DNA from 2 places in the Paraciimarium castrense LEGE 11436 genome. Region 1 is predicted to be linked to the other one. Evidence: riboswitches for the same ligand, from Rfam matches in the RefSeq annotation. Region 1 holds a riboswitch; the other holds the start of a gene.
The links. A riboswitch is a leader RNA that binds a small molecule or an ion and turns the genes downstream of it on or off. The one in region 1 is predicted to bind cobalamin.
Positions count from the first base shown of each region.

Region 2: another riboswitch for cobalamin. It lies ahead of ACWJIO_RS05730 (HupE/UreJ family protein); the one in region 1 lies ahead of ACWJIO_RS01760 (energy-coupling factor ABC transporter permease).

Region 1 covers NZ_JBSJOW010000001.1:320,858-335,522, forward strand. The annotation lists gene pstS (phosphate ABC transporter substrate-binding protein PstS) at 170-1,165, opposite strand; gene ACWJIO_RS01745 (energy-coupling factor ABC transporter ATP-binding protein) at 1,218-2,018, opposite strand; gene cbiQ (cobalt ECF transporter T component CbiQ) at 2,015-2,818, opposite strand; gene ACWJIO_RS01755 (energy-coupling factor ABC transporter substrate-binding protein) at 2,802-3,113, opposite strand; gene ACWJIO_RS01760 (energy-coupling factor ABC transporter permease) at 3,118-3,837, opposite strand; cobalamin riboswitch at 3,899-4,047, opposite strand; gene ACWJIO_RS01765 (hypothetical protein) at 4,185-4,436, shown strand; gene ACWJIO_RS01770 (Y-family DNA polymerase) at 4,481-5,767, opposite strand; gene ACWJIO_RS01775 (LexA family protein) at 5,775-6,173, opposite strand; gene ACWJIO_RS01780 (hypothetical protein) at 6,250-6,531, opposite strand; gene ACWJIO_RS01785 (succinate dehydrogenase/fumarate reductase transmembrane subunit) at 6,604-7,245, shown strand; gene ACWJIO_RS01790 (fumarate reductase/succinate dehydrogenase flavoprotein subunit) at 7,242-9,158, shown strand; gene ACWJIO_RS01795 (succinate dehydrogenase/fumarate reductase iron-sulfur subunit) at 9,168-9,920, shown strand; gene ACWJIO_RS01800 (hypothetical protein) at 9,880-10,230, opposite strand; gene ACWJIO_RS01805 (DUF805 domain-containing protein) at 10,399-10,704, opposite strand; gene gap (type I glyceraldehyde-3-phosphate dehydrogenase) at 10,730-11,740, opposite strand; gene ACWJIO_RS01815 (hypothetical protein) at 11,780-12,118, opposite strand; gene ACWJIO_RS01820 (hypothetical protein) at 12,163-12,606, opposite strand; gene ACWJIO_RS01825 (pentapeptide repeat-containing protein) at 12,637-13,179, opposite strand; gene ACWJIO_RS01830 (YraN family protein) at 13,328-13,696, shown strand; gene ACWJIO_RS01835 (hypothetical protein) at 13,724-14,032, opposite strand; gene rsmA (16S rRNA (adenine(1518)-N(6)/adenine(1519)-N(6))-dimethyltransferase RsmA) at 14,114-14,665, shown strand, end outside.
Region 2 covers NZ_JBSJOW010000003.1:5,167-19,831, forward strand. The annotation lists gene ACWJIO_RS05710 (acyltransferase family protein) at 1-710, opposite strand, end outside; gene ACWJIO_RS05715 (arsenic resistance protein) at 718-1,719, opposite strand; gene ACWJIO_RS05720 (hypothetical protein) at 1,784-2,293, opposite strand; gene ACWJIO_RS05725 (fatty acid desaturase) at 2,244-3,269, opposite strand; cobalamin riboswitch at 3,550-3,724, opposite strand; gene ACWJIO_RS05730 (HupE/UreJ family protein) at 3,757-4,365, opposite strand; cobalamin riboswitch at 4,392-4,533, opposite strand; gene ACWJIO_RS05735 (pyridoxamine 5'-phosphate oxidase) at 4,568-5,131, opposite strand; gene ACWJIO_RS05740 (hypothetical protein) at 5,160-5,417, opposite strand; gene ACWJIO_RS05745 (CopD family protein) at 5,475-5,924, opposite strand; gene ACWJIO_RS05750 (PhoX family protein) at 5,928-8,087, opposite strand; gene ACWJIO_RS05755 (hypothetical protein) at 8,178-8,387, shown strand; gene ACWJIO_RS05760 (hypothetical protein) at 8,451-9,194, shown strand; gene ACWJIO_RS05765 (thermonuclease family protein) at 9,146-9,793, opposite strand; gene ACWJIO_RS05770 (DoxX family protein) at 9,833-10,486, opposite strand; gene ACWJIO_RS05775 (high light inducible protein) at 10,656-10,799, shown strand; gene ACWJIO_RS05780 (hypothetical protein) at 10,941-11,147, opposite strand; gene ACWJIO_RS05785 (glycogen debranching protein) at 11,255-13,354, opposite strand; gene ACWJIO_RS05790 (MBL fold metallo-hydrolase) at 13,492-14,109, shown strand; gene ACWJIO_RS05795 (HU family DNA-binding protein) at 14,313-14,588, shown strand; gene gluQRS (tRNA glutamyl-Q(34) synthetase GluQRS) at 14,628-14,665, shown strand, end outside.

The sequences.
Region 1 (14,665 bases):
TTCCCCGAGAGGGAAGCTGGCTGGCCCCCTGCGGGCGCTCTGACCTCCGGTTGGTATCGCCACGCCGCCTTCCGGTACCCAGCTGGCTGATCAACAGCCCGACCACCTCTGAACCATGGTGGGTGCAACATTGTGGGTGCCGGAAAGCGTTGCGCTGATCCCGCCTGTGTCAGGGACTGATGCGACCCACCGCCCTCCTGGCCTGGTTGAGGATGTTGCCCTCCAGGGGTACATAGCCGAGGCTGGCAGCCTGGTTCTGAGCCGCCGGGCTGAGCAGGTGGTTCATCGCCGTGCGGATCGAGTTGGTTTTGGCGCCGTTACCGCGCTGGTAGGCCAGGATCCAGGTGAGAGTGGAGATGGGGTAGCTGTTGGCGCCGGCGGGGTTGGGATTCTCGCCGGCGAGGTTGCCATCCAGCTTGATGTTGTTCAGCGCCGCTGCGCCGCTGGCACGGGTGGGCATCACGAACTTGCCGGCCCGGTTCTGCAGCGCCGCTGATTTCAGGTTGCCCCTCACAAAGGCCTGGTTCACATAGCCGATGCTGCCCGGGGTGTTGGTGAGCACGCCGGCTACGCCCTCATTGCCCTTGCCGCCCAGACCCACGGGCCACTTCACCGCCTTGCCCTCTCCCACCTTGCTCTTCCACTCCGGCGAGAAGGCGCTGAGGGAATTGGTGAAGGCGAAGGTGGTGCCGGAGCCGTCGGAGCGATGCACCACGGTGATCTTGCCGCGGCCGCACTTGAGTTGCTCCCAGGTGGTGATCTTGCCCAGGAACACATCCACCAACTGCTTCTGGCTGAGGTTCAGCTTGGCACAGTCACCCTTGTTGTAGGCCACGGCGATGGTGCCGCCCACGGCGGGGAACTGCACCACACCCCGGCTCACCTTGGAGGATTCGGAAGATTTGATCGGCTCATCGGTGGCGCCGAAATCCACACTGCCGGCCACGAACTGCCGCACCCCGGCGCCGGAGCCCACCGACTGATAGTTGACACGTACCTTGCTGGCCACACCCGCGAAGGCGCGCTGATAGAAGGGCGCCGGGAAGCTGGCGCCGGCACCGCTGATGGTGGCCTGGGCCAGGGAGGGGTTGGTGATGGCGGTTGCTGCCGTGAGGCTGACGGCCGTGGCGCCGATGGCGATGAAGGCCTTCTTGGCGAAGGTCATGGATGGGGAGTGGAAGTCCTCCCCTTGATAAACGCGCGAAATGGCGAGTTCCTTATCGCCTGATTAACGACTGGTCAAGACTTGGGGGTATGCCGAGATTCAGGGCTTCGAGGCGCTGGTGCTGCGCGAACACCTGGGCCGGGGAGCCCTCCAGCGCCAGCCGGCCCCGCTCGATCACGAACAGCCAGTCGGCCCAGCCGTTGAGAAACTCCATGTCGTGGCTGGCCACCAGGATCGTGGTGCCGCTGGCATGGATGCGCTGCAACTGGCGCAGCAGGGCGCGGCCATGGCCCGGGCTCAGATAGGCGGTGGGCTCATCGAGCAGCAGCAGCTCGGGTTCGAGCACCATCACATCGGCCAGGGAGAGGGTTTTTTTCTGGCCCATGCTGAGCATGTGGGTAGGACGCTCCAGCAAGGCCTCCAGCCCGAAGTTCTGCACCGCTTGTTGCATCCGGCGGCGGATCTCAGCCTCCTCCAGGCCCAGATTCACCAGGCCGAAGGAGAGGTCCTCCTCCACCGTGGTGGCCACCAGCTGGTGTTCTGGATTCTGAAACACCAGCCCCACCTGCTGGCGCAGGCGGCGCAGGGACCGGCGGTCGTAGCGGATCGGCTGATCCCTCCAGTGGAGCCGGCCCGTCTGGGGCCTGAGCAGGCCATTGGCCAGCAGGAACAGGGTGGTTTTACCGCAGCCGTTGTCGCCGATCAGGCCGCAGCGCGAGCCTTGGGGCACCTCCAGGCTGAGGCCATCAATGGCTTGCTCCATCGCGCAGGGGTAGCGGAATCCCACGGCCTCGAACCGCAGCAGGGATCCGGCTGGCTTGCTGCCGCCGCCCGGGTGGCGCCATGGGCTCAACGCCCCAGCCCCAGGGAGAGGGCGCCGAGCAGGGCACAACCGGCAATGGCTTCTCCCTGGTAGCGCGGCGAGCTCCGGTGACGCTCTCCCCCCACCACCCGCAGGTCGCCGTTGAAGCCCCGGGCGGCGAGGCCCATGGCCAGACCCCGGTAGGTGGCAAGGGAGCGATGCAACAGTTGGGCCACCAGAACGCCCAGGCCCTGCAGCCGTTGCCTCCAGCCGCGCAGCCCGGCCCTGGCCTGCTGGGCCACCCACAGCTCGCTGGCCATGGCCATCAGGCTGAAGATGAATCCGTAGGTGAGCACCAGCAGCTCCAGCAGCAGGGGCGGCAGTCGCAGGCGCCGCAGCACGGCGATCAGCTCACTGAAGGGCGTGGTGAGCAGCGCGAACATCAGGCAGCTGCTGGCGGCCAGCGAGCGGCTGATCAGCAGCGCGGCCTGCCCCACCCCCTGCTGGCTCACGGACACCATCCAGCCGCCCAGGGGCCAGGCCAGCTCCCGCCACACGTCCCCGCGAGCGGTGGCGGTGAAGGCGTCGAGCGGCACCGCCTGCAGCAGCAGGGCCGGCAGGCTGGCGATGGCGAACCCCAGCGGCAACAGCAGCAGCGGCAGGTACAGCCGCGCCGGGATCGCGGCGTACACCACGATCCACACCGTCAGCCAGAGGCTGATCAGGCCCTGGACCAGTGGAGGTGCCACCAGCCCCAGCAGCAGCAGCACCGCCGCAAAGGCCAGCTTCTGGCCAGGGGGCAACCAGCGCAGCCGGTTGCCGTAGGCCAGGGCGTCAATCCGGTGACTCATCGCCCCTGTTCAGAGCGCGTCCCTTGTAGAGCCCGATCACGTAGCCGATCACGCCGGCGCCCAGGGCCGCCTGGCTGGCGAACAGCAGGCTTTCCACCTCGCTGCTGGGCAACGCCACCACGGCGTTGAACCAGGGCCTGTAGCTGGGCTGGATCTCGCTGATGGCGTCCATGCCCTGGCCGTCGGCGCCGGAGAATTCGCCGCGCACGACCAGCACGGGCAGGGCGCTCAGTGCCACCACGGCGAGCACCAGCAGCCAGTTGCCCTGAGGGCGTTGTTTTCCAGAACGGGTCATGGGGTCAGCTCTCCTGGTGGAGCAGGCGGAGGGTCTTGAGCTCGGGCTGGCCATAGGACTGCAACCAGTTCCACACCAGCACGGTGAGCAGGCCTTCGGTGATCGCCAGGGGAATCTGGGTGATCGCGAAGATGCTGCCGAATTTCAGGAATGAGGCCATCACCCCACCGCTGGCGGCGGGGAAGGCGATCGCCAGCTGGCCAGCGGTGACCACGTAGGTGGCCAGGTCGGCGAGGGCGGCGGCGGCGAACACCGCCAGGCGCCTGTGGCCGCTGCTGCTGAAGAGCTGAAAGGCGCCCCAGGCCACGAATGGCCCCACGATCGCCATCGAGAAGATGTTGGCGCCCAGGGTGGTGAGCCCGCCGTGGGCCAGCAGCAGCGCCTGGAACAGCAGCACGATGCTGCCGATCACGGTCATCACCGTGGGGCCGAACAGAATCGCGCCCAGGCCGGTGCCGGTGGGGTGGGAGCAGCTGCCGGTGACGGAGGGAATCTTCAGGGCCGAGAGCACGAAGGTGAAGGCGCCGGCCAGGGCCAGCAGCAGCTTCAGCTCCGGGTGGCTGCGGCTGATGCGCGTCAGCGACCGCAGCCCCACCGCCAGGAAGGGCAGCGAGATCAGCCACCAGGCCACGGCCCACTGCAGCGGCAGGAAGCCCTCGGCGATGTGCATCGCCTGCGCCGGGGCAGGCGTTAATAGAACAAGGCAGAAACTGAGCGCAGCCATCAACGACAGGCTGGCCAGCTTTGCTGGCATGGTCTTCACTCTGTACCTCGCAGGTAAGACAGTTGAGTTGTGAAGAACGGCAGGTGTTCTGACTGATCAGGGTCCTGGGACCCTGAAACACAGTTGCGGGACAGCGGCCGATTTCAACGGCACTTTCCCTGTTGCCTCCGGCGGCTGAACCCCGCCGGAACCGTTCTGAATCTGAGCATACCCATGGCTGCTCAGCTCTTTCTCGCCCCGCTTCAGGTTTCGTTTCCAGTTCTGGCTCCAGCGCTGTGTCCGGCTCCGATTTCAGGGAGGCCGGCGTGCTCAGTAACCTGGGTGTGCTCCGTGTTCCCCCCGCGTCCATGGACTTTTTCGAAGTGCTCTGGCACGGCGAGGGCATCGGTGATGGTGGCGATCTGGAGGAGGCCCTGATGGCCTATGCCCTGGTGAAGCCCGACGACGGCGACTGGGCCGCCGCCTGCAGCGCCCCCGGCGCCGATCCCTGCATCCGTCGCTACGCCTCCTTTGACGCCTTCCTCGACAACGCCGATGAGCTGGAGACGATTCCGGTCACGGCGGCGATGATCGAGGCCTGCCTGGCGCAGCTGCCCTGAGTTCCGCCCCACGACGAGCCCGGCCGCAGCGCCGATCCCGCCTGTCACTGCGCCAGCACCCGTGGGATCGCCTCCAGCCGCGTGGTGGCGGCCCGGGAGAGCCTGTCGCGCCGCATCGCCCAGGGCGGTTGCAGTCCGCAGGCGGCCCACTGCACGGTGCCGCGCCCGTAGCGGCGGTTGAGCCGGTCCACGGCGGCCATCAGGGCAGCGCGGCGCTGCTGCTGCTCCGGCGGCAGCGGTTGCAGCAGGTGGTGTTGCAGCAGCTCCTCGCCCTGCAGCTGCAGCAGCAGCACGCCGGCCTTCTGCAGCGGGTGCTGGGGGCGGAACAGGGCCTCGGCCAGGGGCAGGGCCGCCGCCAGCAGCACGGCGGTGTCCTGGCTGGGCAGCGCCAGGGTGAGGGTGGCGCTGTTGCTGTAGAAGCTGGTGCCGTTGAACGGGTTGCTGCGCACGAACACGCTCAGGGCCCCGGCCCGCTGCCGTTGGCGGCGCAGCTTCTCGGCCGCCCGCACCGTGTAGGTGGCCACCGCCTGGCGCAGCTCCGCGGCCGTGCGCACCGGCTGGCTGAAGCTGCGGCTCACGCAGGTTTCCTGCTTCGGCGCTGGCACCAGGGTGAGCGGCAGGCAGCGGTGGCCCCGCAGTTCCTGCTGCAGCCGCAGGCCCACCACGCCGCACTTCTGGCGCAGCTCACCGCTCGGCATGTCGCGCAGGGCGAGGGCATGGGCGACGCCCCGCAGCCGGCACCAGCGGGCCAGGCGCCGGCCGATGCCCCACACGTCTTCGATCGCCACCTGCTGCAGCCAGGCGGAGGGGTCGCTGCAGGCCCCCAGGTCGAACACATGGCCATGGGTCGGCTGCCCCTTGGCGAGGCGGTTGGCCAGCTTGGCCAGCACCTTGGTGGGGGCGAGGCCCACCGCCACCGGCAGCCCCAGCTCCCGCTGCACCGCCCGCCGCAGCTCCAGCCCCCAGGCGGTGAGATCGCTGCCCGGCGGCCGGGGCAGCAGGCCGAAGGCCTCGTCGATCGAGTAGATCTCCAGCTCCTCCACCCAGCGCTCCAGGGTGGCCATCAGCCGCTGGCTCATGTCGGCGTAGAGGGCGTAGTTGGAGCTGCGCACCACCACGCCGAGGCGCTCCAGCTGGCGCTGCACCTGGAAGTAGGGCTGGCCCATGGCGATGCCGAGCCGCCGGGCCTCGGCACTGCGCGACACGATGCAGCCGTCGTTGTTGGAGAGCACCACCAGGGGCCGGCCCAGCAGGGCGGGCTCCAGCACCGCCTCGCAGGAGGCATAGAAGTTGTTGCCATCGATCAGGGCGATGGCCGTGCTGGTCGGCATGGCCCCCTCAGCAGCGGCGGATCACATGGGTGGCCACCCCCCAGATGCGGGCGTCGGGATGCGGGTGCAGCGGCAGGGCCGGGTAGGCGGGATGGGCCGCCTCCAGCCACTGCCGGGTTCCGCGGCCGGCCAGGCGTTTCACGGTGAAGCCGCCATCGAGCAGGGCCACCACCACCAGGCCCGCCCGCGGTTCGAGCTGCCGGTCCACCACCAGCAGGTCGCCGTGCCGGATGCCGGCATCGCGCATCGAGTCGCCGGCCACCCGCAGCAGCAGGGTGGCGCCGGGGTGGGGCACCAGCAGACGCTGCAGGTTGAGGCCTGGCTGGGCGGTGTCCTGGGCGCTGGCCTGGGCGCTGGCGTGTGAGCTGGCCTGGCTGTTGGGGCGGTGCCTGGGGATGTCGGCCACGCCGCGAGGATCGTCGAGCCCCAGAGTAGTACAGGTGTACTGATCTGAATCGGGTGCTGGCTCGGGGCGGTTCCTGCTACGCCTGGGGGCCCTTCCCCAAGTCAGGCCCGGGCCCGGGCCCAGCATCAGGACCGGCATCGGCCCCGGGCGGCCCTGCGGTGAAGCGCTCGTAGAGCAGGGCGCCGCCAGCCAGCCAGAGCAGGCTCCACAGCACGAAGGTGATGGAGGGGCCGAGCTGCCCGCCCTCCAGGCCGTAGACCCCGGCGCGGACCAGAGCGGCATCGAGCAGGGAGCCGCCGATGCCCCAACCCAGCACGAAGCTGAACAGGAAGCCGATGGCCTGGAGATTGGTGGTCATGGCGGCGGAGCCGGGGCGCGGTTCTCCATACCATGGGCCCAACACCGCAGCCGATCAACGGTGGCCACAGGGATGGGCGCAACCACGCTGAGGCTGGGCACGGCGGGGGCGGGGCTGCTGCTGGTGCTGTTCCTGCTGGTGCATCTGGCCGGCGTGCTGCCGGCGGTGCTGGCCCCCGAGCGCTTTGAGGCCTATGCGGCCGGTCTGCATCGCGCCGCCTGGCTGCTCCTGGTGGAGCTGGCCCTGCTGGCTGCGGTGCTGCTGCATCTGGGCCTGGGGCTGGCCAAGGTGATCGCCAACCGTCGCGCCGGCAACAGCGCCGGCCTCAGCAGCCGTCGCGGCCAGCCGCTGGCGGCCCTGGCGGCCCGCAGCCAGGCGATCGGCGGCGTGGGGCTGCTGCTCTTTCTGGCGGTGCATCTGGGCCAGCTGCGCTGGCCGCGCCCGCCGCAGGGGGCCGAACGGGCTGTCCTGGAGGCGGTGCTGCGCCAGCCGGCCATGCTGGCCCTCTACCTCGCCGCCGCCGCCGCCGTGGGACTGCATCTGCTGCATGGCTCGGAGGCCGCCCACCGCAGCCTGGGCCTGCTCGATGCCGGCAACGGCCCCCGCATCCGCCTGGCGGGGCGCCTGCTGGCCCTGGTGGTGGCCATCGGCTTCGCGGCGGTATCCGTGGCGCTGGCCCTCGGCCTGGGGCTGCCTCTGCAGCCGGGGCCATGAGCGGACTGCCCGATGCCCAGCTGCCCGGTGGTCCGCTGCCGCAGGCCTGGCAGCACTGCAAGGAGGGGCTGCCCCTGGTGAGCCCGCAGCGCAAGCGGCAGCTGCGGCTGCTGGTGGTGGGCAGCGGCCTGGCCGGCGCCTCGGCGGCGGCCACCCTGGCCGAACAGGGCTACCAGGTGCGGCTGCTCAGCTTCCATGACAGCCCGCGCCGGGCCCATTCAGTGGCGGCCCAGGGGGGCATCAATGCCGCCCGTCCCCGGGCCGCCGATGGCGACAGCATCAGCCGCCTGTTCGCCGACACCGTGCGCGGCGGCGACTTCCGCGCCCGCGAGGCGGGCTGCTGGCGGCTGGCGGAGATCAGCAGCGGCATCATTGATCAGTGCGTGGCCCAGGGCGTGCCCTTCGCCCGGGAGTACGGCGGCAGCCTGGCCACCCGCAACTTCGGCGGGGCCCTGGTGAGCCGCACCTTCTACGCCCGCGGCCAGACGGGCCAGCAGCTGCTCTACGGCGCCTACCAGGCCCTCATGCGCCAGGTGGCCGCCGGCCGGGTGGAGCTGCTCTGCCGCCGCGATGTGCTGGAGATCATCACCGTGGAGGGGGTGGCCCGCGGCGTGGTGGCCCGCCATCTGATCAGCGGTGAGCTGGAGGTGCACACCGCCCAGGCCGTGCTGCTGGCCAGCGGCGGCTACAGCAACGTGTATTTCCTCTCCACCAACGCGCTCAAGTCCAACGCCAGCGCCATCTGGCGGGCACATCGCCAGGGGGCCCTGCTCGCCAACCCCTGCTTCACCCAGATCCACCCCACCTGCATCCCCAGCGGCGACGCCTACCAGAGCAAGCTCACCCTGATGAGCGAGAGCCTGCGCAATGACGGCCGCGTGTGGCTGCCGCTCCAGCCGGCCGATCCGCGCCCGCCGGCCGAGATTCCCGAGCAGGAGCGCGACTACTTCCTGGAGCGTCTCTATCCCGCCTACGGCAACATGGTGCCCCGCGATCTGGCCTCCCGGCGGGCCCGGGAGCTGTGCCAGGCCGGCCATGGCGTGGGGCCCGGCGGCCGCTCGGTGTACCTCGATCTGCGCGATGCGATCAGCAGCCAGGGCGCCAGCACGATCGAGAGCCGCTACGGCAATCTGCTGCAGATGTATGAGCGGATCACTGGCGAGGATCCCTACACCACGCCGCTGCGCATCTACCCGGCGCCCCACTACACGATGGGCGGCCTGTGGGTGGACTACCGGCTGATGAGTTCGATTCCGGGGCTGTTCGTGCTGGGTGAGGCCAACTTCTCCGAGCACGGCGCCAACCGGCTCGGGGCCAGCGCCCTGATGCAGGGCCTGGCCGATGGCTACTTCATCGCGCCGCTCACGGTGACGGCCTGGCTGGCGGGCCATGCCACCCCTGCCATCGCGGCAGACCACCCGGCATGCCGCGAGGCCCGCGCCCGGGCCGCTGGCCGCATCGCCGCCCTGCTGCAGGTGGCGGGCCCACGGCCCGTGGATGCCTTCCACCGGGAGCTGGGGGCGGTGATGATCGAGCGCTGCGGCATCAGCCGCGACGCCGCCGGCCTCAGGGCCGGGCTGGCGGAGGTGGCGGCGCTGGAGCAGCGCTTCCATGCCGAGGTGCGGCTGCCGGGCACGGCGGCGGGGCCCAATCCGGAGTTGGAGAAGGCGCTGCGGCTGGAGGATTTCTTCGGCCTGGCCCAGTTGATGCTGCGTGATGCCCTGGCCCGCGAGGAGTCGTGCGGGGCCCACTTCCGCGAGGAGCACCAGACCGCCGACGGCGAGGCCAGGCGTGATGACAGCCGCTTCGCCCACATCGCCGCCTGGGAGCACCGGGGCGGCGCCGACCACGTTCGCCATGCTGAACCCCTGTACTTCTCCAGCCTCGAGCCCAGTGCCCGCAGCTACCGCTGAGCCCCACCCATGAGCAGCCGCACCCTCTGCCTGCATCTGCGCATCTGGCGCCAGGAGTCGCCCCAGGCTCCTGGCGGCTTCTGCGACTACACCCTGGAGGCGGTGTCGGCCGACGTGTCGCTGCTGGAGGCGCTGGATCAGCTCAATGAGCAGCTGATCACAGCGGGCGAGCGGCCGGTGTCGATGGAGCACGACTGCCGCGAAGGCATCTGCGGCAGCTGCGGCTTCCTGGTGAACGGCCAGGCCCATGGCCCCCGCGCCGCCACCAGCGTCTGCCAGCTCTACCTGCGCCAGTTCAGCAGTGGTGAGCGGCTCACCCTCGAGCCCTGGCGTGCGGCGGCCTTCCCCCTGGTGCAGGACCTGGCCGTGGATCGCTCCGCCCTCGACCGCCTGATCGCCGCTGGTGGCTACTGCTCGGTGAACACCGGCCAGGCGGCGGATGGCAACGCCATGCTGGTGGGGGCCGAACAGGCCCGATCCGCCTTCGACACCGCCACCTGCATCGGCTGTGGCGCCTGCGTGGCCAGCTGCCGCAATGCCTCCGCCAGCCTGTTCGTGGCCGCCAAGCTGGCCCACCTGGGCCAGCTGCCCCAGGGCCAGCCAGAGCGCGCCCAGCGGGCGCGGGCGATGCAGCAGCAGATGGATCAGGAGGGTTTCGGCAGCTGCAGCAGCCATCTGGAATGCGAGGCCGTGTGCCCCCAGGAGATCTCCGCCGACTGGATCAGCTGGATGCACCGCGAGGCGCGCCGAAGCGCCGGATGAAGGCAGCCAGGGCCATCGGCCCGCAGCGCCGCTGCCAGCCCACCTCACCGGGATACTGCCGCCAGCAGGAGAGGTGCACCCCGCTGGGACGCAGGCAGAGGAGGTAGCGGTAACCCGCCTGACGGCAGGCGGGATGGGCCTCCGCGGCAGCGATTGCCGGCAGGGGAGCAAAGATCTCGGCCAGTTCCGCCGCGCTGGCCGCCGGCTGGCCCGTGGCCTGCAGCGGCGCCGCCAGCAGGCCGGCGATCCGCTGGGGGAAGCCATCCCCGGCCAGCCACCAGTGGCGCTGGGCGGCACTGCGCAGATCCACCAGGGAGATCAGCGCTCCGCCGGACCCTCGGGGGCAAGAGCCGGGGGCAGACGGAAGGGCGCTGGGCGGAGCAGCAGGTGAAGGGGCTGTCGGTGCGACGGCCTGGCGAAGGGGCACGGCGGAGCAGAAGCGATCTCCTGTTCAGTGCCCCGGGCGTCTCAACCGGGTTCAGAGCGCCACGGACGGCTGGCAGAACAGCACGATCAGCCAGATGGCCCCCACGATGGGGATCAGGCTGAGCAACAGCCAGGGCCAGGGCTTGCCGATGTCCCGCAGGCGCCGCACACAGATCGGAATCCCCGGCACCAGGCTGGCGATGGCATAGACCCAGTAGAGCTTCTCGGAGACAACCTGGAGGACGATGCCCACAATCAGGTTGGCCAGCACAAACCACCAGTAGTCACCCCGATTGGAGCGACCGCTGTAGTCGAAGGAGCGACTCCAGGCTGAGGTGAAAGCTTCGATCAGGCGCATGGTGACAGCGGAACGCCGCCACTACTTACACGGAACAGGCCACAGTGGCCATGTGCTGCATCAGATCGATGCACTTGCAGCTGTAGCCCCACTCGTTGTCGTACCAGGCCACCAGCTTCACGAAGGTGTCGGTGAGGGCGATGCCGGCGCCGGCATCAAACACCGAGGTGCAGCTCTCACCGAGGAAGTCCGTGGACACCACGGCGTCTTCCGTGTAGCCCAGGATGCCGGCCATCGGCCCTTCGCTGGCGGCCTTCATCGCCGCCTTGATCTGGTCGTAGCTGGCCGGACGGGCCAGGTTCACGGTGAGGTCCACCACCGACACATCGGGGGTGGGCACGCGGAAGGCCATGCCCGTGAGCTTGCCATTGAGCGCCGGGATCACCCGGCCCACGGCCTTGGCCGCACCGGTGGAGCTGGGGATGATGTTCTGGCCCGCGCCACGGCCACCGCGCCAGTCCTTGGCCGAGGGGCCGTCCACGGTCTTCTGGGTGGCGGTGGTGGCATGCACGGTGGTCATCAGCCCGCTCTCGATGCCGAAGCTGTCGTGCAGCACCTTGGCCATCGGTGCCAGGCAGTTGGTGGTGCAGCTGGCGTTGGACACGATCGCCTCGCCGGCGTAGCTGCTGTGGTTCACGCCCATCACGAACATCGGCGTGGCGTCCTTGGAGGGGGCGCTCATCACCACGCGCTGGGCGCCGGCCTCCAGGTGGGCCCGGGCGCTGGCCTCGGTGAGGAAGAAGCCGGTGCTCTCGAGCACGTAGTCGGCCCCGATCTCGCCCCAGCGCAGGTTGGCGGGATCCCGCTCGGAGCTCACCCGGATCGCCTGGCCATTCACGATCAGCTTGTCCCCCTCGACACTCACCTCGCCGGCAAAGCGGCCATGGGTGGAGTCGTGGCGGAGCATGTAAACCAGGTAGTCGAGGTCGATCAGATCGTTGATGCCCACCACTTCCACGCTGCCGAGGCTCACGGCGCGGCGGAAGGCCAGGCGTCCGATGCGTCCGAAGCCGTTGATGCCGATGCGGAGGGTCATGGGTGACGGCGCAGCAGAAGGGAGCTCAGGATCCTGAGCCTACGGAGTGAGCGGGCCGGGGCTGAACACCGCGCTCGGGCAGAGGCTGCTGCGGCCATCGGCGAAGGCCATGCCGATGCGCACGTTGCGATGGGCGGTGGCGCCGTCAGCAGGCTCGGTGAGCACGCCCATCAGCTGTTCGCTGTAGCGCTGCCGCTGCGTCGCGGTGATCAGGCCATCGCGTTCGAGGGCGCAGAGGGTGCGCATCGCCCCGTTGCCCTTGCCGAACATCAGCATGAACGACTCCTTCTGCGTGGCTCCGGTGCCCTCGGAGGGCGCCTGGGCAGCGGCTGGAGTGCCAGCGAGCACAGCGATCGCCACGGCGATGAGCCTCACCAAGGCGGGAGCATCTGCTCTGGCAGGGGCCTGGAGGCGCTTGTGAATCAAGGAAGGGCTTCGTCGTCTTCCAGCAGCAGTTGCTGGAAGGCCGTGTAGAGCTCCTGATGTTCGCCGATCAGCCGGGGGTCGGGGCGGCCCAGACCCTTGCCGTTGCTGCTGCCGTTGCCTTTGCCGGGGCGCGACGGACCCCGATTCGGCGCCGCCATGGCCGTTGAGCCAGGCGATGCCGCTGGCGCCGGCTGACGCTTCAGGCGTGCGGCCTCCAGCGTCCGCAGCCGATCCAGCAGGTGCGGCGGCACCGTGCCATCGGCGCTGGCCTGCATCAGCTCAGCGAAGAGCGTCTCCGGATTGGTCTCCGTTTCCAGCTTGTGGCGGGGCTGGTCGGCCCTGGGTCTGCGGGCCGCGGGGGGCTCGGGGACGGGCAGGGGCTTGGGCAGCGAACGGCCCAGCTGACGCAGGCGCTCCAGGCTTTGGGCGTCGAAACTCATGGCACAGGTGAGGCGGATCGGGGTCGGCGCTCAGCCGCAGTTGAGGCTGTCGCGGGTGTCGCGCCCGGTGATCGGATTGGTGCCCCGGGCCGCCGCGCAGAGCACCTTGAGGGCATCGCCGCGCAGGGGCACATTGGTGAAGTCGGCGCCGTCAATGATCACGTCCGTGAACTTGGCGTTGAAGGCGAAGGCATCCTCCAGCACGGCGTTGGTGAGATCGGTGCCGTTGAACACCGCTGAATCGAGGGTGGCCTCGCGCAGGTTGGTGTTGCTCATGTCGGCATCCTGCAATTTGGCGCCATAGAGGCTCGCCCCCTGCAGATCGGAGCCCGAGAGGTCGGCGTCGCGCAGGTTGGTGAGGTTGAAGGTGCCGCCGCGCAGGTCCTGGCCGTGATAGTCGGCACCGATCAACACCTGCTTGGCCACATCCACCGCAGCGAAGGCCGTTGCCGGACTCCACAGGATCAAAGCCAGCACCAGGCTGAGCCACACCCCGCCACGCCGGGGCCACCAGCCGGACCGGCCAGGTGCGACGGCAGAGATCAGGCTCTCAGGAGTGGGGGGCACGGCCATCGGGCTGATGCGGCCGCTGGCCGCTGGATCGGACAGCTCATGCTGATGCACGGCATCGGCTCCTGTGGCACCGGCTTGGCCAGCGGCTGTGGCAATGCTGCCGGGCAGGATCGGGCGCCGGCGGCCGGCGCCCCCAGCGGAGCGGGGAATGGCGGCGCGATCGACCCTGCAGCGGCGGGGAGACTGGGCCGAACAGCGGGCCCTGCGCCTGCTGGGCTCCCGCGGCTGGACCCTGCACTCGCGGCAGTGGCGCTGCCGCTGGGGCGAGCTCGACCTGGTGCTCAGCAAGCCGCAGCGGCTGCTGCTGGTGGAGGTGAAGGCCCGCTCCCGCTGTGGCCCCGACGGCTGGGGCCAGGCGTCCCTGGGGCCCCGCAAGCGGCTCAGGCTGCAGCGGGCCTGGAGCTGCTGGCTGGAGGCCCACCCCGCCTGGGCCGACTGCCCCGTGGAACTGGTCTATGCCCTGGTGGCGCTGCCCCCCTCGCGCCGGACGGTGCGCTGGATTCACGTGAGCTTCTGAACGGGCGCCGCAGGCCGGGCCCCCTGTTCAGGGTGTGGCCTCCTGGGCGCCATCGCCGCTCGGCGAGGGGGCCGCAGGGTCGAACCACACCGTGCAGCGATAGCGGATGTTGCCGATTCCCACCTCAATCTCCTCACAGCGCTCCCGGGTCACGGTGGCTCCGGCCGGCATCTGTTCGCGGGCCCGCTGCAGCGCGTTGTCCCGGTCCCACACCGAGGAGGCGGTGGCACTGCCGGCCAGGGCTGGCGCGGCCCCTGCCAGAGCGGTGGCCACCGCAGCGGCCAGGGCAGCGGCCAGGGCGCAGACCGGAGCCAGGGGGGGAGAAGTGTGGGCCATGGCGCCAGCAGAAGGGCTACACCCTTACTAGCGGCGCTGGCGCCGGCGGACAGGCAGGCTGAGGTCCGTGCCCGCCCCACCATGACCTTCGCCGCCCATCGCGCCCGCAAGCGCTTCGGCCAGCACTGGCTGATGGACGGGGCGGTGCTGGATCGGATCGTTGCGGCCGCCGAGCTGGAAGCGGGGGAGGTGGTGCTGGAAATCGGTCCTGGCCGGGGCGCCCTCAGCGAGCGCCTGCTGGCCAGCCCGGCCGCCCGGGTGGCCGCCATCGAGCTCGACCGCGACCTGGTGGCCGGCCTGCAGCAGCGCTTCGGCGCCGATCCGCGCTTCCAGCTTCTGGAAGGCGATGCCCTGGCCGTGCCCCTGCCCGAGGCCCACAAGGTGGTGGCCAACATCCCCTACAACATCACCGGTCCACTGCTGGAGCGGCTCGTGGGCCGGCTCGATCAGCCCGTGAGCCCGCCCTACCGGCGGCTGGTGCTGCTGCTGCAGCAGGAGGTGGGCGAGCGGATCCGCTGCCGGCCGGGCAGCTCCGCCTACTCCGCCCTCAGCGTGCGCATGCAGCTGCTGGGCGAGTGCCGCAGCGTCTGCGCCGTGCCCCCCCGTTGCTTCCAGCCCCCGCCGAAGGTGCAT
Region 2 (14,665 bases), on a different contig from region 1:
AAGAGGTAGCCGTAGACGAAATACAGCAGGTAGAGCAGCAGATTGGCCCAGTCGTCGTAGAGGTTCTGAAAGCCCGGCCAGCGGGGCCTCAGCAGGGCCTCCGAGAGCATCAGGGGCAGGGCCAGCAGCAGCAACGAGCCCAGGCTCACCCGCCAGCCTGCACCGCCTTCAGGTGGGCTGGGGCTGGACTGAGCACTCAGCCGGTCCAGCAGCGGCAGGCAGAGCAGGGTGATCACCAGCAGGTAGGCCAGAAACCAGAGGTGGGCCCACTCGAAGTGACCCGCTGGCCGAATCCCATCGAAGAAGTGGGGGTAGAAGCCCAGGTAGCCCAGGGCTGAATCCACGCTCTGCAGTTCGTGCACGTACACCTGGGGCGGCACCAGCACCAAAATGCCCACCCCCAGGGGCAGCAGCAGCCGTTGCAGGCGTTCCCGCAGGTAGGCCCCCGCACCGCGCGATCGCAGGGAGTACCAGCTCGCCGAGCCCGCCAGAAAGAAAAACAGGGGCATGTGCCACTGGTGCACCAGCAACAGAAAGCCCCCCAGGGCCCGGCTGCTCTCGGGATTGGTCACATAGAACGTGCCCAGATCGCCTGCGTAGAAGATCGCCGCGGCGTGAAAGGGAATCAGCAGCAGCACCGCCAGCAGGCGGGCGCCGTCGAGGGCATGGCAGCGGGGCGCGGGGAGAGCGGCCCGAACTGGACCGCTCACGGGCACCTCAGGCCGGGGCTTCCGCCGCCAGCGCAGGACCGAACAGGCGGTCGGTGGCCTTCACATACCAGGCGGCGGCCTGCACCTGAACGATGTAGGCCAGGGCGATGATCAGGGCAATCTCGGAGCCTTCCGGCCCGAAGGCCGTCATCGCCAGGGCCAGGGCGATCGAGAGGTTGCGCATCACCGTGCCGTACACGAGGGCGATGCCGTCGCTGCGGGGAAAGAAGCGGCGCGCCACGAGGGTGCTGAGGGCGAAGTTGATGCCGTAGAGCAGCAGCAGCGGCATCAGCATGCGCACCAGCAGCAGGGGCTGGCCCACGATCAGGGGCGCCTTGAGCGCCATGGCCACGGCCACGATGCCCACCACGCCCAGGGTGGAGAAGGGCGGCAGGCGGGGCTTGATCACCTTCTGGTAGTGCTCCCTGCCCTTGCAGGCGATCAGCACCATGCGGGTCACCTGGCCCAGCAGCAGCGGCAGGAACACGATCAGCAGGATCTGCTGGAACACCCTGGCCATCGGCACCTCCACCACAGCGCCCATCAGCGCCCTGGCGTAGAGGGGTGTGGCCAGGGAGCCAAGCACCAGGCCCACCACGGTCATGCGCACCGCAGCCTCCAGATTGCCTTGGGCAAACCCCGTCCAGGAGATGGTCATGCCGCTGGTGGGCAGCAGCGCCGCCAGCAACAGGCCGAGGGCCACCAGGGGCTGGCTGGGAAAGAACAGCCGGCCGATCGCCAGGGCCACAAAGGGGATCACCAGGAAGTTGATCGCCTGGGCGGTGAGCTGCAGCCTGAGGTCCTTGCCACCGAACAGAAGCGGCAGCCTCAGGTCGATCAGCATCGGATACACCATCAGAAAGGTGAGGGGCATCACCAGGCCCACCAGCCAGGCCGAGGGCAGGGTCACCCCCCAGGCCAGGCCGAGCAGCATGGCGGCGGGAATGGCCCACACCAGCCGCCGCTGCAGGGCCATCAGCAGGACGAAGGGCCAGGAGACGGCGGCCATGGCGGCGGGGGCGCAGCGGAATCATCACTCTACGCGTTTATGCGCATAACGGGGTGCTATTGGGTCATGGGGTGGCTGCGCAGGCAAATTCGCTCCAGCGGCGTTCCACCAGCTCAAAGCACTGCTGCGGCGGTGTGGGCAGCTTCTTCAGCAGGGCGATCAGCTCGGGACCGTTGCCGCACAGCAGCACCACCAGCTCCCGGGTCGGGTCGTAGCTGTCGAGGGCCCCCAGGCTCGGACGAATCGCCGCCGGCCCCAGCCCCTGCCGCCGCAGCTGGTCTGCGACCCGGTCGCGCTCCACATAGCGGCAGCTGAACGGCACCGCCTGCAGGCGCCAGTCGTGCTCCGGCGCGATCCGAGCGTCTAGCTGACAGATCAGCAGCCCTCGCCCGCTGGCCCGGTAGCCCCGCCAGGCGGCGTGGCCGATCACCAGGCTGTTCTGCTCCAGAAAGCGCGGCTCCCAGGCCCCATGGCATCCCGACCCCTGGGCATGCCCGGGCATCGGCCCCCGCCAGGGCAGCGACTCATGCCACGGCATCGGTCCGCCCCGGTAGTGGCACCAGGCGCTCGCCATCCTGATCCCAGAGCATGAAGCGGGCGCAACCGAGCATGTCGCCCAGGCGCAGGGTGGGCACATCGGCCAGCAGATGGGCATTGGCCTCGTGGGCCGCCCGCAGGTTGTAGTTGGGAATGCGCTCCGAGAGGTGATGGATGTTGTGGTAGCCGATGTCGGCCGTGAACCAGCGCAGCCAGGCCGGCAGCTGCAGATAGCTGGTGCCCTCCAGGGCCCCCTGCAGGTGGCTCCAGCCCTCGGTGTTGTGGGCATAGGAGCCCTCGAAGATGTGCTGCACGAAGAAGATCCAGATGAAGATCGCCGCCGCGAAGGCCAGGGTCACGCCATAGAGCCCGAGCACCAGGCCGAAGCCCCAGCGCTGGCCCGCCAGGATCAGCAGACCCACCACCGCCACGTTGTTGAGCAGCAGATCCCAGAACTCGGCCGAGCGCGGCATGGCCTGGGCCCGGATCGCCCGGGAGATCGCCTTGAGCAACTCCAGCCTGGGCTGGATGGCGAGGTAGTAAAAGCCTCCAGGCAGGCCCATCAGCGGATGGCGCAGCAGCCCATAGGTGGCCTGCTGCCTGGCACTGAGCTGGGCGAAGTCATCGGTGGTGATCAGATCGGTGACGCCGCGGTAGCGCTCCCAGTCGCCATTGGTGCGGTGGTGAAAGGCGTGATCGTTTGACCAGGCCAGCTGGGGGATGGCATTCACCAGCCCCAGGGTGAAGCCACCCACCCGGTTGAGCCAGCGGCTGCGGAACAGGGAGTGGTGGCCGCAGTCGTGCATCAGGGAGAAGCAGCGCAGCGAGAACAGCACCAGGGGAATCACCAGCAGGGGCACGGCCCAGGGCGCCCGCTGGGCGGCCTCAATGGCAAGGGCCCAGCAGGCCAGGTAGGGGCCCACGGCGCTGAGGATCTGGAAGGCGCCGTGCCAGTTGCTGCTGCGGGCATAGGGAGCCAGAACGAAGTCGGCTGGCCGAAGGTCGGTGGTCATGCAGGGGGGCGAGGAGACAAGGCCGGGGAAGCAAAGACGAGACTGCAGCCATGCGGTGCATGGCCCTGCAGAAGAAGAACCACGGCGCCTACAGGTGAACCAGCCCCGACCCTGGGGGTCGGCGCTGGCATGGCCGGGCCATGCAACTCTCGATTGGGTTTGGAAACGTCTACGGCGCTTCTCAGCGCTCCACCAGGCCCTGGCAGGCCGACAGGGGATGGGATCCGATGCTGGAAGGAAAGGCTGGATTCATCGTGGAACCCGGTCCGCGCCGGGGGAGAGGGGGCTGATCACAACGGCGAGCGTTCTGACTGAGGGGTGCTCCCTTGAGCGAACCCCATCACAGCTGCGGGACAGCGCCGGACTCGCAGAGGATCCAAGAACCCTCTCCCCACCGGACTTTCCTCCTTAAGTCCAGGGTGTGAACCACTGGAACCGTCGATGCCATTCTGCTGCAGAGGCCAGCGAACTGACGCCTCGTCGGTGTTCAGCGGGCTCCGAAGGCAATCGGGCCGAGGCTCAGCGCCGCGCCAGCCAGGGCGAGCAGCAGGGCTACGGCGGCGGTCCAGCGGCTGGGCAGCCGCCGCAGCATCAGGTAGCTGCTGCCGCTCACCAGCACCGAGGCGCAGAAGGCGCCCGCCCACCACAGGGCTGAGGCGGCACCGGCCGGTGCCTCCTGGCCGTGCAGCATGGCGTGCACGGCCACCGCAGCAGCGATCAGGGCGCCGCAGAACTCCAGGGCCGGCGCCCGCGACGACTGCTGGCTGCGCAGCACCAGCAGGGCCACGGCCGGAATGGCCAGGCCCGCCAGCAGCTCGGCACCGGGCAGGCCGCCGCCCACGGCGCCGAACACGCCTCCGGCCAGGGCACCCGCCAGACCCCAGAGCAGCAGTTCGGCCGACAGGTAGGAGGCCGCGGCGCCAACGGCGATCAGCAGCAGCAGGTGATCGGTGCCGGCCAGGGGGTGCAGGAAGCCTCCAGCCAGGCCGCCTGAGGCCACGCTGTGGGCCTGGGCGGGCTGGCCCAGGAGCAGGGTCGTGGCAGTGGCAAGAGCCACCAGAAGGCCGAGGGAGCGGCTGGAGCGGAGGTGTTGCATGGATTCTCCCGGTTTCCGCGCCGGGCAGGAAAGAACTCAAAGCGGCGAGCGTTCTGGCTCAGGAGCAGGTCTCTCCTTCACAGCTGCGGGACAGCGCCGGACTTGCACCGGACTTTCCTCGTTTCCTTCCGGGCCTGAGCCACGGAAACCACTCCGCCCCCATTGTGCTCCTGCCGTGGCGATTCGGCAGTAGCCCGAACCTTCAGGGATTGAGCCCTTCCTCACGCCAGCCGTGCTCCAGCCGCCAGCGACGGCGCCGGTGGGGATGCCCCCCCAGCTCCAGCAGGTCCACATGCTCCAGCTGGATCTGGAGCAGCTGAAACTGGGGCGGCAGCGGCGTGCCGTCGTCGAGGGCGGCCGGGAAGGCGGCGCCGGCCTGAAGGGGTGCCCCCGGTTCGGGCCAGCCCCAGAGGGCCCGGCCGCCGGGGCTGAGGGCCTGCCAGTGCCTCAGCCGTGCCGTCCGATCGGCCGCGGCATCGGGGTTGAGCAGGCGCCCCCGCAGGCGGAACTGGCTGCGGGCCCTCACCAGCAGCCAACAGAGTTCCACGGCCGGCTGCCGGTGCAGTTCAGCGGCCTTGGCGCTGCGGCCATCGGTGAACAGCTCCAGCACGCTGCCCTCCACCCAGCCGCGGAACACCAGGGTGCGCACCCGGGGGGTGCCATCGGTGGCCACGCTGGCCAGCTGCAGCCAGCGGGCCGCCGGGGAGCGTCCTTCGCGCTGACGTGCTGCCCGCAGCAGGGGGCGCCAGGGAGGGAGTTCGATCACACCCTCCCAGCGTCACGCCGCCCCACCCTCACGCCGATTGGGCCGCGCGGCGCTGGAAGGCGAGGGCCCCACCGCCCACCGCCGCCAGCCCGAGAGCTCCGGCCACGGCCAGAAACACCAGCGTCTGCAGGGCCAGCAGAAACAGCCCCAGGGCCGAGGCGGCCTTGATCTGGATGCGGGCCTTGATCAGCAGCGTGAGCAGCAGCAACACAGTGGCCTGAAGGCCGGCGGCCTTGGCGGCGAGGGCCGCGGTGGTGAGGGGGCCGAAGGGACAGGGAAGCAGCATGGGCTCAGGGCGTTACCCCCATGCTGGCGGGTGGGCCCTGCCAGCCGCTGGCCTCGCTCAGCTGAAGCCCCCCAGCCGGATGCCGGCGCCCACCACCACGAAGGCGATCGCCAGGGCGGTGATGGCGCGGATGTGCCAGGCCAGTGGACCCAGTCGGCTGTCGGTGAGGTTGGGGATCAGGCGCAGCCTGGCGTCCAGGGCCAGGGCCACGGTGGCGGCGAGCAGCAGCAGCTTGGTGCCCAGCAGCACCCCGATCGGGTTCGCCGGGTTGAACAGGCCCTGCAGGCCCGGCAGATAGATCCAGGCCATGGCCAGGCCGGTGATCACCTGGATCGCCAGGGCGGTGAGTCCGAGCGGCTCAAACACCTCCTCGTAGGCCCGGATCGGCGCGGCGCTGGCCTGGCGCAGGGCCCGGGGCAACACCCCCAGATCCAGCAACAGGTGGCCGCCGGTCCACACCGTGGCGGCCAGGGCATGCACGATCACCAGCCAGGAGAACAGAGACATCGCTCAAGGCAACAGCGGCCCGCCGGTTTGGCGGCTGATGGCCACGATCCCAGGCCGGGGCACCCTGCCGGGCACGCCCGAGGGCCAGTTCGAGCCGGTCGGCACCCAGCGCTCCTGCTCGAAACCCGCCCCATCGCGATCCACCAGGGCGGTGGCGTGGCGGCTGGACCCCTGGGCCCTGCGGGTGCCATGCACTTCGCCGGGGTGCTGCACGGCCAGAAACAGGCTGTGCCCGGAGCTGTCGAAGCAGGGCCCGGTGAGCTCGCACTCCATGGGCCCAGTGGCGAAGCAGAGGGCCTCGCCCCGGGCCGGCCCGCGCCTGGGCAGCACCCAGCAGCTGTTATTGCCGAAGGCCTCGGCCGGGCTGGCCCCTGAGGAGCGGTCGGTCACCACCCAGATGTTGCCGGCGCCATCCACCTCCAGGTTGTCGGGGTTGGCGAAGCCCACGCCCCCCTCCCAGGGCAGGCCGCCCACCGCCACCATCTGCCAGCGGAAGCCGCCGGCGCTGGAAGTGCTCTCGCTGAGTCGCATCACCCAGCCGTGGGGCCAGGTGGGCTCCCCGGCCGGGCCGGAGAAGATGGCGGGGTCGGCCCGGCCCTCCCGATCGGCTCCCCCGGCCGTGAAAGCGATCAGCAGATCGCCTGTGGCCGGATCGATCACCGTGTCTTCCGGGCGGGCTGCGGCGGTGGCTCCCACGGCGTTGGCGGCCAGATGGGCGTCGATCAGGATCGCGCCGAGCTGGGTCTCGCCGCTGCCGGGGTAGAGGGCAGCCAGGCTGCGGAACTGCTCGAGATAGCGCCCCACCTCGGCATCGCTGCTGAGGTCGACGGCGCCGGGCTGGCGGCGGTCGGGGTGGGGCAACCGCGTGGCCTGGCTCAGGCCCCAGCGCTGGTAGTGGCTGGGCAGCTGGGGAGCCAGGGGAGTGGTGGGCAGCAGCGGAATCCAGCGGCCCTGGCCGCCGGCGCTGAACTGGGCCACCTCCAGTTGGCCGGCGCTGAACAGGGCGGAATTGGCTGGATCGAGAGGATCGCTGATCCGCTCTGCGCTCACGTAGCGGTAGAGGTGGCCGCCGTGGCGGTCGCACCCGGAGTACAGCACCAGGGGCTGGCCGGCCTCGGCCTTCACGGCCACGGCCTCATGGCGGCAGCGCCCCAGGGCGGTGTGCTTCACCGCAGGCCGCTGGGGCCGGCGCGGATCCAGCTCCACAATCCAGCCGTATTTGTTGCCCGCCAGGGCGAAGGGGTTGCCCAGGCCGCGGAGCCTGCGGCCGTCCCAGTGGAAGGGGAGCTCAGACGGGTCCAGCGAGGAGCCATCGGCGTACACCGCCTCGCACACCTGCGTCTGGATGTTCTCCTCGGCGCTGAGCACGGTGCCCCAGGGGGTGGTGCCGCCGGCGCAGTTGGCGAAGGTGCCGATGATTCGCTCGCCGAGGCCGTCGTCGTAGCCGAGGCGGCGCTCGGCGCGGAACACCGCCGCCGCCGGCCCACTGGCGCGCAGGGCCTGGGCGGGATCCTGCAGGCCACTGAGGCCGCTGATGCGGCGGTCGAAGCGCCCTGGCTGGCGGCGCCAGCGGCCTTCGGGCCCCTGCTCCAGGCCCGCCACGCCGATGCCGAGATCCTCAAGGGCAGCGCCGGCCACCTCCTTCACCATGGCCAGCAAGGGATCGCCACTGGCCAGGGCGGTGGCATCCACCCGGGAGTTGCGATCGGCCAGGGCCGCCTGGAGCTGCTCCAGGGGCAGGCTGAGGCCGCGGGCTTCACCCAGCCCCTCCGCCCAGGGAAGGGGGCTGATGTACTCGAAATTGACGGTGAGCAGGGCCTGCCCCGGCGCCAGGGGCAGGTAGGCGAGGTGGTCGTTGTTGTATCCGAAGCTCCCATCCCCCAGCGGATCCCCCCACACCGCCAGCAGATCGGCCCGGTAGCCAGCCGGCACCACGAGGCGATCCTCGAGGTGCACCTGGCCGTAGTGAAGGCGCTGCTCCGCGGCGCTGAGGCCATCGAGGGGCAGGGGCAGCGGCGTGGACACTGGCTGAAAGGGCAGCCCGCCGCTGCGGCCACTGCCGCGGATCGGGCTTGGCGAGGCGCGTCCTGGCCTGGCCCGCCCGGCCTGGGCCGTTCCGGCTGTCGCCAGGCCGAGCAGCACCAGCAGGGAGCGACGGTTCATGGCGGCCAGTCTCGGGCCTGACCGTGGTCGTCCAGGCGACAGCCGCTTCGCAACGCCCCCTCTTCACGGCCCCCCCAGAAGGATGCCAGGATGAACACACTTCGTAACATCGCCATGACCATGGGCGAACTGTTTCTCGAGTCGATGGCTTCAGGGGTGATCACCCCCGAAGAGCTGAGCTGGCTGGCCAGGCGCCAGACGGAGTTTTCCCGAGTGGAGGAGGCCGCGGCCCTGCGCCTCGGCAGGCTTCTGGATCAGGGCGTGATCCAGCTCGGCTGCCGGTTGCCGCGGCTGGCCTGAGGCATCGCCGCCATGCTGGATCCCCCGGGGGGGGCTGTTCACCCAGAAGCAGGAGCTCAGCTCATGTCCGCGTCATTGGCTTTCGTTCTGGCTCCTGAGTCGGGCCTTCCCCCCGATGGCCCCACGGACTGGGACCAGCTGCAGCTGGCCCAGCGCCACGGCATCCGCGAAGCGGCCGCCTTTCGGCTCTATGCCCTGCCGGAGGCTGGGCATAGAGCCCTTGCTGAGTCAGGCCAGGGCCTTGAGGCGCTTCCCTTCAACGGCAGCATCCCCGAGGGCCTGCCCCAGGCTGCTGCGACCCAGCTCTATTGCGATGCGGTGATCCCGCGCTTCGATCCGCCCCAGTTGTGGCTGGCGGTCTACGCGCTGGAAGACGACCGCACCAAGGCCGTCGCCCTGGACCGTTTCCCGCTGCACCAGGCAGAGAACGAAGCCTGCTGGTTCTATCCCACCGACGACGGCACCTACCTCTGCTGGGAGCGGGCTGAGGCCATCACCCTGGCGCCAGGCTTCATCGCTGATCCTTCCTGCTGCCCCTCGGCCTCGGACTACCGCCGCAGCTCCCTGCATCTGTTGTGGTCCCTGATGGCCGACGACCCGGACCTCACCTGCGTGGGGATCACCTACGCGGGGGTCCGCCTCGAATGGCCGGTGCTGAGCGATGAGCCCGCGGCTGCCGCCTCCTGGACCGCCTTCGAGGTGGACAGCGCAGCCAGCCCCCATTACCGCCAGATCGCCACGGTGCGGGCCCATGGCCCTCAGCGCAGCGATTCGCAGGCCTCGCCGTCACCATTGCCATCGAGATAGGTGTGGCCCTGCCGCAGCATCTGCTGGGCTCGGCCATGGGAGCCGATCTGCCGGCAGCTGTAGCGCCTGCCTGAGCTGCCGCCATTGCCACCACGGCGGAACTCCCACGGGCGGGTGATGCCGCCCACCACCTGCCACACGCCGCTGCGGCGCCGGCTGGCCCGCTCTTCGGCGGCGAGGTAGGCGCGGGCGTTGCACTGACCCAGGTAGCGGCGATAGACGAAGGCCTGGCCGGATTCCACCAGCGCCAGGCCGATGTTCACCGGGTCCGAGGCGTTGCTGATCACCTCGGCCACCGTGCGGCCGAAGCGGTCAGTACTTTTGACGCGCAGGCTGACGGAACTGCTGACGCGCAGCCGCAGGCGCAGGGCGTTGCGGGCCTCCTGGCCGTGGGGGGCCTGGTTCAGCTCGGCGGCATCGATGCAGGCCAGCCGCACCGTCACCACCCGGCCCGCCTGCCGCACCCTCAGGCTGTCCCCGTCACCGATCGACAGCACGGTGGCGCTGACGGTGCCGCCGGTCGCTGCGGAGGGGAGCGGGGCGACCAGGCAGAGGGCGGCGGCAGTGGCGCAGCCCAGAACTGTGAACCGACGAACCATGGGGCCATTGTCCAGCCCCCGGGTGTGGGCGCCGCGCGCTCAGGCGCCCTGAGCGGCACTGACGGCGACCGCCTGGGGCTGGGCAGCAGGACGGCCGCCGCGGGATCCATCGACCGACTCGCTGACCAGCTCGGCGGTGATGGCGCCGTCAAAGGAGAGCCGTCCAGGGCCGAGCAGCAGCAGGGCCAGGCTGCCGCCCAGATAGAGCACCACCAGTTCCAGCACGTAGATGTTGAGCCCGGCGGTGAGGATGTGGTGGTAGGCGGCCACGGCCATGGTGCCGGTGATCGCCAGGGCTCCCAGCGGCGTCAGCAGGCCCAGGATCAGCAGCCAGCTGCCCACCACCTCCGAGAAGCCAGCCACGTAGGCGAGCAGCAGCGGGAAGGGCAGGTGCAGCGGCGCCACATAAGTGTCGGCGAAGGCCTGGGGATTGGCGAGCTTGTCCTGGCCGTGGTGGATCATCATCAGGCCGATCGCCAGCCGCAGGGCCAGCAGGCCGATGCTGGCGGCGGTGCCCTTCTGCAGCACGTAGCGCCGCAGGCCGCTCTGCACAGCCGGGCGCTGCAGCAGGCGGGTGAGTGGGCCAGCCCCCTCGGCAGGGGCAAGGTCGGGACGGTTGAGGCGCAGCAGCCAGAGGGCCATAAGGGAACCGGTGAGGCCGGCGAAGCCCTCGAGGAGTTGGGCGGTGGTCATCGCTCAGGGGAGATCTCACCAGACTCTGGCAAGCCGGGTAACGAAACGTGAAGCACTGGCTGAGAAGGGAAGGAGGGGCGGGAAGCCGGCTCCCTTCGGGCCAGCACGGCGCCCCAAACCGCCCCAAGCACTGTTACTATTTCTTCACGTTTCGCAACCAAGCGCAACCATGTCTGACTCCGCTTCCCGCTTCGGTTTCGTGGCCTTCGCCGAAACCTGGAATGGCCGCCTGGCCATGCTCGGCTTCGTGATCGGCCTTGCCACCGAAGTTCTCACCGGCCAGGGCATCCTCGGTCAGATCGGCCTCGGCTGAGCCCTGTCCCTAGCCCCAGAACGCCGCAGCGGCGCCATCCCCAGGGACGGCGCCGCTTTTTGCTGGTCTGGGGTGACTGTGGATCGACCGCACGGATGGCGGCAGACCCCGCGGACGCTGGTCCGCCGGGGCCTGGAACCTTCAGGAGGCCTGCTGGTAAAGCGCTTCGAGGCGTTCGCGGTTGAGGTCCACATAGAGGAGCCGCTCGCCGGGCTCCGGGGCTTCAGGATGGCGGCTGCGGATCCGCGGCCCGGCCGCGGATCCGCCACGGAAGCCCTGGCTCATCAGGGCGAAGGAGCTGCACAGCAGAACGGCTGCAGCCACGGCGTAGAGGAGGGCAAAGACCACGGCATTCAGCTCGTAACGACCATCAGCTTAGTGTAAAGAAGTGTTAATCGTGACAGATTGTTAAGCCCGTGACCTGGCTGCTGCCGCGGCGGCCTCGTCCCGGCGGTTCAATCCAGCTTCACCCCGGCCAGCCGCCGCCGCGCCACCAGCAACACCAGGCTGCGGCTCTCCAGCGGGATCCCCGCCGGGCTCCAGATCCCCGGACGGGCCGGCAGGTCCTGGCCGGCGGGCAGGGCGGTGTCGATCACCCGCAGCCAGCCGGAGGTGGAGACCGGCAGGTCGAAGTGCACGGCCTTGCTGAAGGCGTTCATGCCACACCACAGCAGCGGTCCCTGGGTGTGGTCGTTGATGCTCCAGGCCACGGTGTGCGACCAGCTGGCCCAGTCCGGCCGGGTGATCTCCACGCCGTGCCACTGGCGCCAGCGCTGCTGGGGATCGTCGTGCCGCTTTTGGGGACGGTCCTGCAGGGGCAGCTCGGGGTTGATCAGATCCACCAGGTGCCGCCTCAGGCTCAGCAGCCGCCGCACGAAGCGGCGCAGGGCCAGATCGCCGCTGTCGGGCTGCCAGTGCATCCAGCCGAGGGGGTTGTTCTGGCACCAGGTGTTGTTGTTGCCCCCCTGGCTGCGGCGCACCTCATCACCCATCAGCAGCATCGGCATCCCCGGAGCGAGCAGCAGGGTGCACAGCAGGTTGCGCAGCTGCCGCTCCCGCAGGAGCGTCACGGCATGGTCGCTGCTCGGGCCCTCCACGCCGTGGTTCCAGCTGCTGTTGTGGTTGTCGCCGTCCCGGTTGTCCTCGCCGTTGGCCAGGTTGTGCTTGCCGTTGAAGCTCACCAGATCGGCCAGGGTGAAGCCGTCGTGGGCGGTGAGGAAGGTGATGGCCTGACCCGGGTGGGTGGGCATCAGGTTGTAGAGGTCGGGGCTGCCGCTGAGCCGCTGGCCCACGGCCCAGGAGCAGTTTTCATCGCCCTTCCAGAAGCGGCGCAGGTCGTCGCGGAAGCGGCCGTTCCAGGTGGCCACCCGCCGGGCTGGGAAGTCGGCCAGCTTGTAGAGACCGCCGCAGTCCCACGGTTCGCTGATCAGCTTCAGGTCGGCGAGGTCGGGGTCGGCCTCCATGGCCTCAAACAGCGGTGGCCGGGCCAGGGGCGCCAGGTTCTCGCCCCGGCTCAGGGCGATGCCCAGGTCGAAGCGGAAGCCATCCACGCCCAGCTCCGTGGCCCAGCAGCGCAGCGATTCCAGGATCAGGTGCTGCACCAGCGGCCGGTTGGCGGCGATCGTGTTGCCGCAGCCGCTCACGTCCTGGTACTCGCCCAGGGCGCTCTGCTGGTAGTAGAGGCGGTCGGCGAAGCCGCGCCAGCTCAAGGTGGGGCCGTGCTGGTTGCCCTCACTGGTGTGGTTGTAGACCACATCCAGCAGCACCTCGATGCCCGCCAGGTGGCAGGCCTTCACCAGCTGCCGCACCTGGTCGCGGGCTCCCAGGGGATCGTTCCCCACCAGGTAGTCGGGATGGGGGGCCATCCAGCTCAGGGGGCTGTAGCCCCAGTGGTTCTCGCGGCCCGGCGGCGCGTCGCTGGGATCGAAGGCCATCACAGGCAACAGCTCGATCGCCGTGATGCCCAGCTCCCGCAGCTGGGGCAGGGTGTCGATCAGACCCAGCAGGCTGCCCTGGCGGTCAGGCTTCACCGGGCAGCCGGCGCCCTGGGTGAAGCCCCCCACATGCAGTTCGTAGATCACGCTGCGCTGCCAGCTGTGGCGCGGCCGGGGCGCGGCTTCGAAATCGAAGCGGTCGCGCTCGGTGACCACGCCCCGCAGGCAGCAGGAGCTGTTGGGGGCGGCGCCGACCGCGGCGGCGCGGCGGTAGCCCTGCCAGCCGGCGATGGCCCGGGCGCAGGGATCCAGCAGCACCTTCGAGGGGGCGAAGCTGTGGCCACCCGGCTGCAGGGGGCCGAACACCCTGTAGCCGTAGCAGCAGCCGAGCCCCAGGCCCTCCACCTCCACGTGCCAGTGATCGCCGGAGCGGTGGCGGCCATCGAGCGCCACGACCCGGCTCGGTTCGGTGGCGTCCGGGTGGCTGAACAGGACAAGTTCGAGCCGGGTGGCCCGGGGAGCCACCACCGAGAAGTTCACCCCGCGGGAGGTGAGGGAGGAACCCAGGGGGCCCGGGCGCCCGGGATGGATGGCTCCGGAACGACTCCGACGGGTCGCCAAGGGCGCCGCTTGGGCCGAGATTGGTGAGGCAGACAACGGCTCGGGCCAGCTTGCCCAACACACTAGACAGACCTTCCCGGCCCGGGCCACTGTCAGCACTAGCCCTTCCGCCTGAGCCCGGCCGCCCTCCCCGGCTGGTGCGGCCTGGCCTGTGGCTGTTCGCCCCCAGCCGCGACAGCCAGGGGGGCAGCAGCTGGCTGCTGGAGTCCGGCGCCAGCGGCCTGGCCTTCGATCTGCTGATCGACTGCCCCGGCTACAGCCAGGCGAACCTCGACTGGCTGGCCGTCCGGGAGCCGGGGTTGCTGGTGCTCACCAGTCGCGAGGGCCACGGCCGCTGCCGCCGCGTGCAGCAGGCCATCGGCTGGGAGGTGCTGGTGCAGGAGCAGGAGGCCTACCTGCTGCCAGGGGTGGCGCCGCTGCGCACGTTCGGGGCGGCGTGTGAGCTGGCGCCGGGGGTGCGCCTGCTCTGGACCCCTGGGCCCACGCCGGGGTCGTGCGTGGTGCATGCCCGAGGCCGGGAACTCGATGTGTTGTTCTGCGGGCGGCTGCTGGCGCCGGTGGCGCCGAACGCAGTGGCGCCCCTGCGCACACCGCGCTGTTTCCACTGGTCGCGCCAGCTGGCCAGCCTCGAGGCCCTGATGGCCTGGCTGCCGCCCGACACCCCCGAATGGATCGCCTGCGGCGGCGGGCTGGGGGCCCTGCGCGGCGCCAAGCTCGTGCCCAAGGGTGCCGCCGCGTTGCGATCCGCACCCTGATTTGGGCGATTCAGCACCAAACGGCACCAGATCCGTTGCGGCGAGGCGCTTTTCTGTTGCAGTCCCCGGGCGGCCCCCATACCATTGGCGCGCTGAACCCCGGTCCTGCGGGGCGGCCGCCCCGGCGAGGCCTACCAACCTCCCAGCCCCGGCGCCGCCCCACCATCGCTCTGAACGCTGCCCCAGAGGCCTTTCCCGCTCCTATGAACAAAGCAGATCTCGTCAACCTCGTGGCTGCCCGCACCGAGCTCACCAAGACCGACGTCTCCCAGGCCATCGACGCCGCCATCGAGACCATCATCGATTCGGTGGTGGAGGGAAACAAGGTGTCGATCCTTGGCTTCGGCTCCTTCGAACCCCGGGAACGCTCCGCTCGCCAGGGCCTCAACCCCAAGACCGGAGAGAAGATCAAGATTCCGGCCAAGCGGGTGCCCGCCTTCACCGCCGGCAAGATGTTCAAGGACCGCGTCCAGGGTTGAGGCATCCGGCGGGGCCCCCAGCTCCGCCCGCTGATCCCGTTGCCGCTACCCCGCCACGTCGAGTCCCTGATCGAAGC